One region of the Arthrobacter sp. SLBN-83 genome, then DNA from elsewhere that is predicted to be linked to it. Evidence: predicted binding sites of a transcription regulator. Region 1 holds the regulator's gene; each other region holds the start of a gene.
What was found. Region 1 encodes Rex, which represses fermentation and respiration genes when NADH is low (regulators of the CRP and FNR family bind a similar motif). Its sites were predicted from a motif close to CTTGTGAANNNNTTCACAAG; they were not measured.

Region 1 (3,243 bases):
ACGGTGGACTTAAGCCATGCTGGGGGGAAGGCTGAGGACCGATTCCCGGCAGCCTACCTGGATCCCGACCCTGCAGAAGGAACGCCCATGAGTACTCCTCCCGTCCCGCCTCCCGGGTCCGAAGACCCGCATACCAGCAACGGACAATCCGGCAACGACCAGTCCGGAGCCCAGCCCCCGCGCTACGGCCAAAACGCACCGCAGTACGGCCAGAACCAGCCCCAGTACGGCTCGCAGCAGCCGCCGGCAGCACCGCAATATGGCCAGAATGCCCCGCAGTACGGCCAGAACGCACCGCAGTATGGGTCGCAGGGATCCCAGTATGGGCAGAACGCCCCCCAGGTTCCCGGCTACGGGCAGCCCCAGAGAGGCCAGTCCCAGTACGGCCAGTCGCCGTATGGACAGTCCCCTTACGGCCAGTACCCCTCCGAGCAGCCGCAGCCGGCCGGAAGCAACGGCGTTCCCCAACTGGTGAACATCTCCTTTTGGCTGCTCATTGCGTCGGGGGTGATTTTCGTCATCGGCATGATCCTCGGGCTCACCCAGCTGGACAGCCCCGAGCTCCGGCAGCTTTTTGAACAGCAGATGCGCTCCAGCGGGACAGACATCAGCTACGACAGCATGAAGAGCTTCATTGCCGGCACGCTGGTGGTCTTCGGCATCATCGGTGCCGCGCTCTACCTGCTGGTGGCCTTCTTCATCCGCAAGGGCAGGAACTGGGCCCGCATCCTGGGAACAGTTTTCGCGGCCCTGTCCATTTTTGGCCTGTTTGGGGTTCCCTCCATCGGAACGCTGGGAACTGTCCTGGGCATCGTAGCCATCGTGCTGCTTTACCTGCCTGCAGCTGCGCCGTACTTCCGGAAGCAGCAGCCCTTCGCCAACCCGTACTCCGGTGGATTCGGCAACCCCTACGGGCGGTAACCAGCACGTCCGCCGGGAAACAAGCGGCCCGGGAAGCAGCAATGCTTCCCGGGCCGCCTGCGGTAAGCCGGCGCCTAGGCCGTCTGGCCGGGTGTCTGTGCCCGCTGGGCGTGATAGGCCAGGATCTGGAGTTCGGTGGCCATGTCCACCTTGCGCAGGTTGACGCCGTCGGGAACCTGCAGCATCACCGGCGCGAAACTCAGGACACTGTGCACGCCCGCCGCCACCACCCGGTCACAGACGCCCTGGGCCACGGCGGCCGGAAGCGCGAGCACCACCATGTTGGCCCCGGTCCGATGCAGGACTGTTTCGAGGTCCGCCACGTCGCTGACCCGCAGCCATCCCACTTCGCTGCCCACCACCATCTGGTCGGCGTCGAAAATGGCCACGACGTCGAACCCTCGGGACTCGAAGCCGCCGTACCGGGCCAGGGCCTTGCCCAGGTTGCCGGCCCCGACAATGGCCACTTTCCAGTCGTGCGTCAGTCCAAGTGCGGCGGCGATATGGCGGCTGAGGTACTGCACCTCGTAGCCCACGCCCCTGGTTCCGTACGATCCCACGTAGGAGAGGTCCTTGCGCAGGGTTGAGGAACTGACGCCGGAGGCCTCCGCCAGCGATTCGGAGGAGACGCGCTCCACGCCCTCCGCGAGCAGGGTGTTCAGGGCACGGAGGTAGAGCGTCAGCCGGGCTACGGCGGCAGGCGGTATCTGCTTGGGCGGGGTGCCCGTGGCGTCCGGAAGGTCCGGGAGGGGCTGCGGCGTTGAGTCCAGGGAGGTCACCGGTACTCCCTACTGGGCCATGGCGCGCTGCAGCACGCGTTCCAGCCGGGTTTCGTCGATCTTCCAGAAGTCGCGCTGCACGCCGTCCACCAACACCACCGGGATCTCCTCGGCGTAGCGCTCGCGCAGCTCGGGTTGGTTGTCCACCAACTCTTCGCTCCACGTGAGGCCCAATGAGGCAGTAACCCGGCTGACGGCGTCGCGCGCGTCTTCGCAAAGGTGGCAGTCAGCTTTGGTGACCAGGACGACGCGGGGTGTAGCCATGGCTTAACGGTATCGCCGTTCGCGTGCTGCCGGTGACGCCGACGGCGGCAGGCCACTGGATTGACTAGACTCAAGTCCATGCCCGAGGAGAAATACGTCGCCGTAGTCACGCGCCCGGTTGCCGAGCCGCAGCCAGGCGAAGCGGCGTTCTTCGACGTGGACAACACCCTGATGCGCGGAGCCAGCCTCTTCCATGTGGCGCGGAAGATGCACCAGCGCGGAGCGTTCACCCTGGCCCAGGCCGCCGGCTTCGCGTGGAAGCAGTTCAAGTTCGTGGCGCGCGGGGAAAACATCGACGATGTCCATGCCGTGCGGGATTCTGCCCTGACACTGGCCGCAGGGATCACCGTTGACGACATCAAGGCGCTGGGCGAAGAGGTCTATGACGAAATGATTGCGTCGCGGATCTGGCCCGGGGCCAAGGCACTGGCGGAACAGCACCTCAGGGTGGGCCGCCGCGTCTGGCTGGTGACGGCCACACCCATCGAGGTGGCCACCGTGATCTCCACCCGCCTGGGACTGACCGGAGCGTTGGGGACGGTGGGCGAGGTGTCGGACGGCATGTACACCGGCCGGCTGGTGGGCGACATCCTGCACGGCTCAGCCAAGGCCGTGGCTGTCCAGACCATTGCCGACGAGGAAGGCCTGGACCTCAAGCGTTGCTGGGCCTACAGCGACTCCTACAATGACGTCCCGCTGCTGTCGCTGGTGGGGCACCCCGTTGCCATCAACCCGGACGCCAAGCTGCGCCGCCACGCCCGCGACCGCAACTGGCCGGTCTACGACTTCCGCGCCGGCCGCCGGGCTGCCACCTTCGGCCTCAAGGCAGCCACTTTTGGCGGTGCCATATACGGCCTCTGGAAGGGCTTCGCCCGGATGCGCGGCCCGCGGGCCTAGCCAGGGAAGTAGCCCGGGAACTAGCCCGGCGTGTAGCCCGGTTAAAGAAAATGCCCGCCGCCTCGGAAGGCGACGGGCTTTTCCACGCTGTTCGAAGTATTCCTACTTCTTGTTGCGGCGCTGGTGACGGGTCTTGCGAAGCAGCTTGCGGTGCTTCTTCTTGGCCATACGCTTGCGACGCTTCTTAATAACTGAACCCACGAAAGTTCCTTACAAACTAGATGCAGTACCTGTCTGATGGAGAATGTCCGTGGACAAAGCTACGAACTGAACAACTGACAGATTCTTACAATGACGTAAAACGTTCCTTAACAGGGTACCGCCTATCAGGAGCGGCTCAGGACAGAGCCTCAGGCGGTCTCGGTGTGGCCGTCCACGACAG
Region 2 (3,243 bases), 1.2 Mb from region 1:
GCTGTAGCCGAACTCGTTGTCGTACCAAACGTAGAGAACCAGGTTCTTGTCGGTGGACACGGTGGCCAGGCCGTCCACGATGCCGGCGCGGCGTGAACCAACGAAGTCGGTGGAGACGACCTCGGGCGAATCGATGTAGTCGATCTGCTTGCGCAGGTCCGAGTGCAGCGACATCTCGCGCAGGTAGTTGTTGACCTCGTCCTTGGTGGTGCCGTGCTCGAGGGTGAGGTTCAGGATGGCCAGCGACACATCCGGAGTGGGGACGCGGATGGAGCTTCCGGTGAGCTTGCCCAGGAGTTCGGGCAGGGCCTTGGCCACAGCCTTGGCGGCACCGGTTTCGGTGATGACCATGTTCAGCGCTGCGGAACGGCCGCGGCGGTCGCCCTTGTGGAAGTTGTCGATCAGGTTCTGGTCGTTGGTGAAGGAGTGGACGGTTTCCACGTGGCCGTGGACCACGCCGAACTTGTCGTTGATGGCCTTCAGGACCGGGGTGATGGCGTTGGTGGTGCAGGAGGCCGCGGAGACGATCTTGTCCGAATCGGTGATGTCCCGGTGGTTGATGCCGTGGACGATGTTCTTCAGTTCACCCTTGCCGGGAGCGGTCAGCAGGACCCGGGCAACGCCCTTGCTCTGCAGGTGCTGGCCCAGCCCCTCGGCGTCGCGCCAGCGGCCGGTGTTGTCCACCACCAGGGCGTTGTTGATTCCGTAGGCCGTGTAGTCGATGGCGGCGGGGTCGTTCGAGTAGATGACCTGGATCCGGACACCGTTGGCCGTGATGGTGTTGGCTTCCTCGTCGATCCGGATGGTGCCCTCGAAGGAGCCGTGGACGGAGTCGCGGCGCAGCAGGCTGGCGCGCTTGGAGAGGTCGTTATCGGAGCCACGGCGCACCACGATGGCGCGCAGGCGCAGGCCGTGGCCGCCACCGGCCTTTTCGATGAGGAGGCGTGCCAGGAGCCGTCCGATGCGGCCAAAACCGTAGAGCACGACGTCGGTGCTGGTGCGGTCGTCGCCGCCCCGCTTGCCTACGATCTCGGCCAGTTCGGCCCGGAGGAACTCTTCAAGGGAGGCGCCGTTGCCTTCTTCCTTGAACTTCTGGTTCAACCGGGCGATGTCGATAGCGGCGGCGCCCAGCTCGAGCCCGGCCAGGGTGTTCAGCAGCGGTGCGGTCTCCTCCAGGAGCAGTTCGTCCTTGGCCATCCGGCGCGCAAAGCGGTGTGCCTTGAGAATGTTCATGGTGGACTTGTTGATCAGGCTCCGGCCGTGGATGCTGGTCACCACGTTGTTTTCGCGGTACAGCCTGCCAATGACCGGGATCATGGCCTCGGCAAGGGCCTCCCGGCCCATCCACGTATCAAGACAAGAATCAGACGTCTGGCTCACAGAAATACCTTCCTCGGTTCAGCCGTGTACGTCCTCGTACACGGATGTAGGCCACCTGATGATGTCCAGGGGCACCGGCACCTGCAGGGATGGCCCCCAGGCACCTGGATCGCGTGCAAAGAAAAACCGCCGGCTGCGAACGCAACTTCGGCGGTAGAACTCCTGCGTCCGGGATCCATTCTAATTTGGCCCGCTCCGGGGAACACGCTTACGCTGCGTGAAATCACTCACACGCCCCCATCGCGCCTGTGATGCCGGCGGCGCATCAGTTGTTGATGGCCGAGTACAGGTTCAGGCTGGCCGAAAACACCAGCCAGGAAAAGTACGGCAGCACCAGGTATCCGGCGGCGGCGTCCACTGGTCCGAACTTCAGGATGAGGAACCCCAGGGTTGCGGTGAGGGCACAGATGACCGCGAAGGCAGACCACAGGGCCACCGCTCCGAGCATTGGGTACAGCGCGAAGAAGGTCACCGGCCACGCGGTGTTCAGCACCAGCTGCGCTGCATAGCCAACCAGGGTGCCTCCGGTGAGCCCGCCCTTGCGCCAGACCAGCCAGGCAGCAGCGGCCACGCCGGTGTACAGCACCATCCAGGTGGTCCGGAACATCCACGACGGCGGCATCCACGGCGCTTTCAGCGACGTTGCGTACCAGCCATTGGAGTTGAGGGCGATCGGAACCGAGGCGAGGATCCAGGCCAGGGCGGAAAGGCCCAGGAAACCGGCGAGCGCAATGCCTTGGGAACGGGCGCCGGGAACGCCCGCGGCGAGTGCGGGGCGGGGTTCGGGAATTACGGGCACGGTTCAGCATCCCCGACGCGTTGCCCGTGGTCAAACGCGGTTTGCGGATGGGACAGCCGGTACGCCGGGTTCTGTTCTCCCCTTCCGTTACCGGAAATGGGAGCGACGGCCATCCATCTACGAGTACCGTTGCCGGCACCCTCCAGCGGCCTACCCGGACACTCGGGCGGGCAGCCCTCGAACGTGTCCTGTCTGGCCTTGCTCCGGGTGGGGTTTACCTAGCCTTCCCGGTCACCCGGAAAGCTGGTGGTCTCTTACACCACCGTTTCACCCTTACCTGCCCTTCCGGCCAAAGCCGGAATGCAGGCGGTCTGTTTTCTGTGGCACTGGCCTGCGGGTTACCCCGAGTGGGCGTTACCCACCACCCTGCCCTGCGGAGCCCGGACGTTCCTCGAGCCACTTGCGTGGCGCGCGGCCGTCTGGCTGTCCCATCCGCGTCCAGTCTACCGGCGCCGCCGGCCGTCTTCGTCGCCGGTAGGATCGGACGGTGCTGATTCTGCTTCCTCCCTCCGAAGGCAAGACGCCCGCGCTGAGGGGTTCCGCCGTCGACTGGTCCACCCTGGGCTTTCCCGAGCTCAACCCCTACCGGGCCAAGGTCCTTGAGGCATTGGGGACGGTCAGCGCGCACCAGGACGCCCTCGCCTTGCTGGGTGTGGGCGCATCATTGCGTGACGACGTCGAACGCAACACGCGCCTGCACGCCGAACCAGCGGCGCCGGCACACAGCATCTATTCCGGTGTCCTGTACGACGCTTTGGGCTACCGGACCTTGACGCCGGCCCAGCGTCGCAAGGCCGATGAGTCCATCCTGGTGATCTCTGCGCTATGGGGAGCCCTGCGCTTTAACGACAGCGTTCCCGCCTACCGATTGTCCATGGGGACAGCCTTGCCCGACGTCGGCCGGCTGGCTCCGTTCTGGAAGGGGCAGCTCGGCGATACTTTGGGCGCCGCCGCACAGGGACACCTGCTGGTGGACTGCCGCTCCAGCACCTATGCGGCGGCGTGGGCTCCCCCGCCGGAACAGACGGTCTCGGTGAACGTCTTCACCGAGACCGGCGGGGTCC
Region 3 (3,243 bases), 1.4 Mb from region 1:
CGGTGAGGCCACGTTGACCGGCCCTGTGATCGCGGTGCGGGCGTGCAGGAAGCGGATGCTGCGGTACAGGTCCTCCACGTGGACCCAGCTGAACTGCTGCCGGCCATCACCCATGTGGCCGCCCAGCCCCAGCCGGGCGAGGTTGGCGAACGGCGTCAGTGCACCGCCGCCGGGGCCCAGCACGATGGCGATGCGCAGCGGGATCTTCCGGGTGTCCGGCGTGGCGGCGGCCTCGAGGGCTGCCTCCCAGGCTTTGGCCACGTCCACGGAGAACCCGGAACCAAGCTCGCCCCCGGCTTCGGACTGCGGGCGGTCGCGGGCGTCGCGGTAGATGGTGCCGGTGCTGGCATTCAGCCAGGTCGACGGCGGCTCCTGGCACTGCGCGATGGCCCGGCCGAGGGCCTTGGTGGTGGCCACGCGTGAGTCGATGATGATCGCCTTGTTCCGCCTGTTGTAGCGGCAGGAGACGGACCGGCCGGCGAGGTTCACCACCAGTGCGGCGCCGTTGAGCACCCGGACCATGCCGGCGTCGTCGTCCCACGCTGCCGCGGAACTGCCGGTTCCCTTGCGTCCTATGGTGCGCACCGTCCAGCTGTCCTCCTGGAAACGCCGGCGAAGGTACGTGCCGATGAAGCCGGAGGCGCCTGCCACCACAACGGTTTTTCTACTGCTCATCTTTTCCCCCAATGTTCTTCCCTAAGCGCGGATGCTGCGGCTCAGGTCCAGGACATCGTCCAGAACCTTGTTGACTCCCGGGATGCGGGCCAGTGCCAGTCCGCGGGCAATGAGTGGGGCCGCGCCGTCCACCAGCTTCCTGGTCCGCCGCTGGCCCTCCGAGGTGTCATAGACCCAGAAGAGCGTGACGCCCATGTAGCAAAACCACAGCAGCTCCGGCAGGTCGGCCCGCAGCTTTTTCGGCACGGCAGGTTTGGCCCCCTCCACTGTGCGCCTGAAGATGTCCAGGGATGCCTCCCGCGCGGTCGTGGACCCTGCTGAAAAGGGGTTAACCGGTGATGTGGGCCGGATGGCGGTAGCCACGAAGTCGGCGCCGAACCGGTGGTACGGGGCCATGACGTCAAGGCCGGCATGCAGCGTGGCCTTCAGCCGGTCGGCCAGGGCGGCGGTCCCGTCCAGCGCCTCTGAGGCCCGTGACGCGTGCTCTGCCTGTACCTGGATGTACAGCTCGTGGACCAGGTCATCCTTGGACGCGAAGTAGTAGTAGGCGTTGCCCACGGAAACGCCTGCCTCGGCGGCGATGGCGCGCATGGTGGTTTTCTCGAACCCGATGTCCCGGAACATGCGCAGCGCTGTGTCCGCCACCAACTGCCTGGTCTGTTCGCTCTTCGCTGCCACGGCATCCCCATTCTTGAACGTGTTCAAAAGCAGTGTGCCACACTACTTGAACATGTTCAAAAAATACTCCGCGCCGGTCAGCCCTGCTGCTCGAGGAGCTTTGTTGCGCAACGCGGTGCGAGAATGACACGAGTGCTAATACAACCGGCCGCCCATGACGGCGCGCCGGCCAACCACTCCTGAACGGATCCCTTGATGACCCCTGCCCCCGGCCGCAGCGCCGTGCCCGAAGACATCCAGCAAACTGCCGCACGTTCCGCCGCCAGATTCGCGGACATCGGTTCGCCCTACTTCGGGATCATGCTGGCGGCCATGGCAGTGGTGCTGATCCTGTCCAACATCGGAGCGTCCAAGGGAGTGGCATTCGGCCCCATCGTCACCGACGGCGGCTTTTTCCTCTTCCCGCTCGCGTACATCCTCGGGGACGTGATCAGTGAGGTCTACGGCTTCAAGGTTGCCCGGAAGGCTATTTTCACCACCTTCGCGTTGTCCGTGTTCGCTTCCCTTTGCTACTGGGTGGTCATCGCGCTGCCCGGGTTCGACGACGAGTACGGCGCCGCCAAGCAGTCCGCCCTGGAAGGCGCCCTTGGCCCCGTGCCGCAGATCGTCCTGGCCTCCCTGCTGGCATTCCTGGCAGGGCAGACCATCAACTCCTGGATCCTGGTCCGGATGAAGGCCCGCACGGGGGAGAAGTCCCTGTGGGCGCGGCTCATGGGATCCTCGGGGGCCGGGGAGTTCGTGGACACGCTGATCTTCTGCAGCATCGCCGCGCCCGTCATCGGCATCGCCGACTTCGGCAGCTTCGTGAACTACGTGCTGGTGGGCTTCGTCTACAAGACCCTGGTGGAGTTCCTCTTCGTCCCCGTGACCTCGCTGGCCATCAACTGGGTCAAGCGGCGCGAGCCCAGTTACGGTGCCCCGGCCCGCCCCGCGGAAGCGGTGACCAACGCCGCGTAGCTGCCACGCGGCGTCGTATGTTCCAACAGCTAATCGTGTGGAATGGCCGGAAACCTGCCGGCTCGCCGCAACGTTTCGGCGGGCCGGCAGCTTTCCGGCGGGTTCGACGGCGGCTGGCCGGCTTAGCCCTTCAGCGCGCCATCCAGCAACGCCCGTAGCTCCGTGAAGTGCCGCTCGGTGGCTTCCGGATGGAAGGCCGAGGTGTCCGCCATGGTGTAGCCGTGTGGGGCGCCTGCGTAGATTTCATTGGATGCCTCCAGCCCCGCGTCCTTGAGCGTTTCGCCAAGGCGGGCGACGGCGGCGGGCGCCATGCTTGGGTCGTGGTCCGCATGGCCGAACACGAAACGGGCCTTTGCGTCCTTGAGCCCCTGGTGCGGGCTGTCCGGTTCTTCCGTGACAAGGCCGCCGGCGTGGAAGCCGCCGCAGGCTGCCACGTCGTCGGGGTGGGAGGTGGCCGTGCGGACGGCGAGACGGGCACCCATGCAGTAGCCGGTGGTTCCGATGGGGCCGGACGCCACCCCGTCGAGCGACCTCAGCGCGGAAACCCAGGCATCGATGTCCGGCAGCACCTTGTCCGAGGTCAGCCTGCCAACCCGCGGGAAGGCAGCCTTGCCGGCGGCTTCCCGGCCTTCCTGGCTGGTCATGTCCATTGAAGGGGCCAGCTCCGCAGCCGATCCTTCCCGGTAGAAGACATTCGGCGCGAGCACCACGTAGCCCCAGTCAGCGATGCGCTGGGCCATCTCCTGGATGCGGGGACGCAGGCCGAAGGCGTCCATGTAGAAGATGACGCCCGGGAAAGGGCCTGTTCCGGTGGACGGGCGGGCCACCAAGGCCTCTGCGGTGCCGTCGGCGGCAGGGATTTCGATGGATTCGATAGGCATGGGGACACCCTACCGGAGCTCCCTGATGGTCCTGCCTAGGAGTAGTACCGGC

Region 2: the regulator Rex is predicted to act here: its motif matches at 1,595-1,614, upstream of FBY30_RS15865 (glyceraldehyde-3-phosphate dehydrogenase).
Region 3: the regulator Rex is predicted to act here: its motif matches at 1,364-1,383, upstream of FBY30_RS03405 (queuosine precursor transporter).

Annotation. Positions count from the first base shown of each region.
Region 1 covers NZ_VFMX01000001.1:2,152,643-2,155,885, reverse strand. The annotation lists gene FBY30_RS09890 (hypothetical protein) at 88-921, shown strand; gene FBY30_RS09885 (redox-sensing transcriptional repressor Rex) at 996-1,700, opposite strand; gene FBY30_RS09880 (glutaredoxin family protein) at 1,710-1,964, opposite strand; gene FBY30_RS09875 (HAD family hydrolase) at 2,043-2,861, shown strand; gene FBY30_RS09870 (30S ribosomal protein bS22) at 2,964-3,062, opposite strand; gene FBY30_RS09865 (helix-turn-helix domain-containing protein) at 3,212-3,243, opposite strand, start outside.
Region 2 covers NZ_VFMX01000001.1:3,386,386-3,389,628, reverse strand. The annotation lists gene FBY30_RS15865 (glyceraldehyde-3-phosphate dehydrogenase) at 1-1,380, opposite strand, end outside; gene FBY30_RS15860 (TspO/MBR family protein) at 1,646-2,179, opposite strand; RNA gene rnpB (RNase P RNA component class A) at 2,224-2,610, opposite strand; gene FBY30_RS15850 (YaaA family protein) at 2,667-3,243, shown strand, end outside.
Region 3 covers NZ_VFMX01000001.1:773,094-776,336, reverse strand. The annotation lists gene FBY30_RS03415 (TIGR01777 family oxidoreductase) at 1-675, opposite strand, end outside; gene FBY30_RS03410 (TetR/AcrR family transcriptional regulator) at 697-1,353, opposite strand; gene FBY30_RS03405 (queuosine precursor transporter) at 1,549-2,310, shown strand; gene FBY30_RS03400 (dienelactone hydrolase family protein) at 2,433-3,191, opposite strand; gene tgt (tRNA guanosine(34) transglycosylase Tgt) at 3,227-3,243, opposite strand, start outside.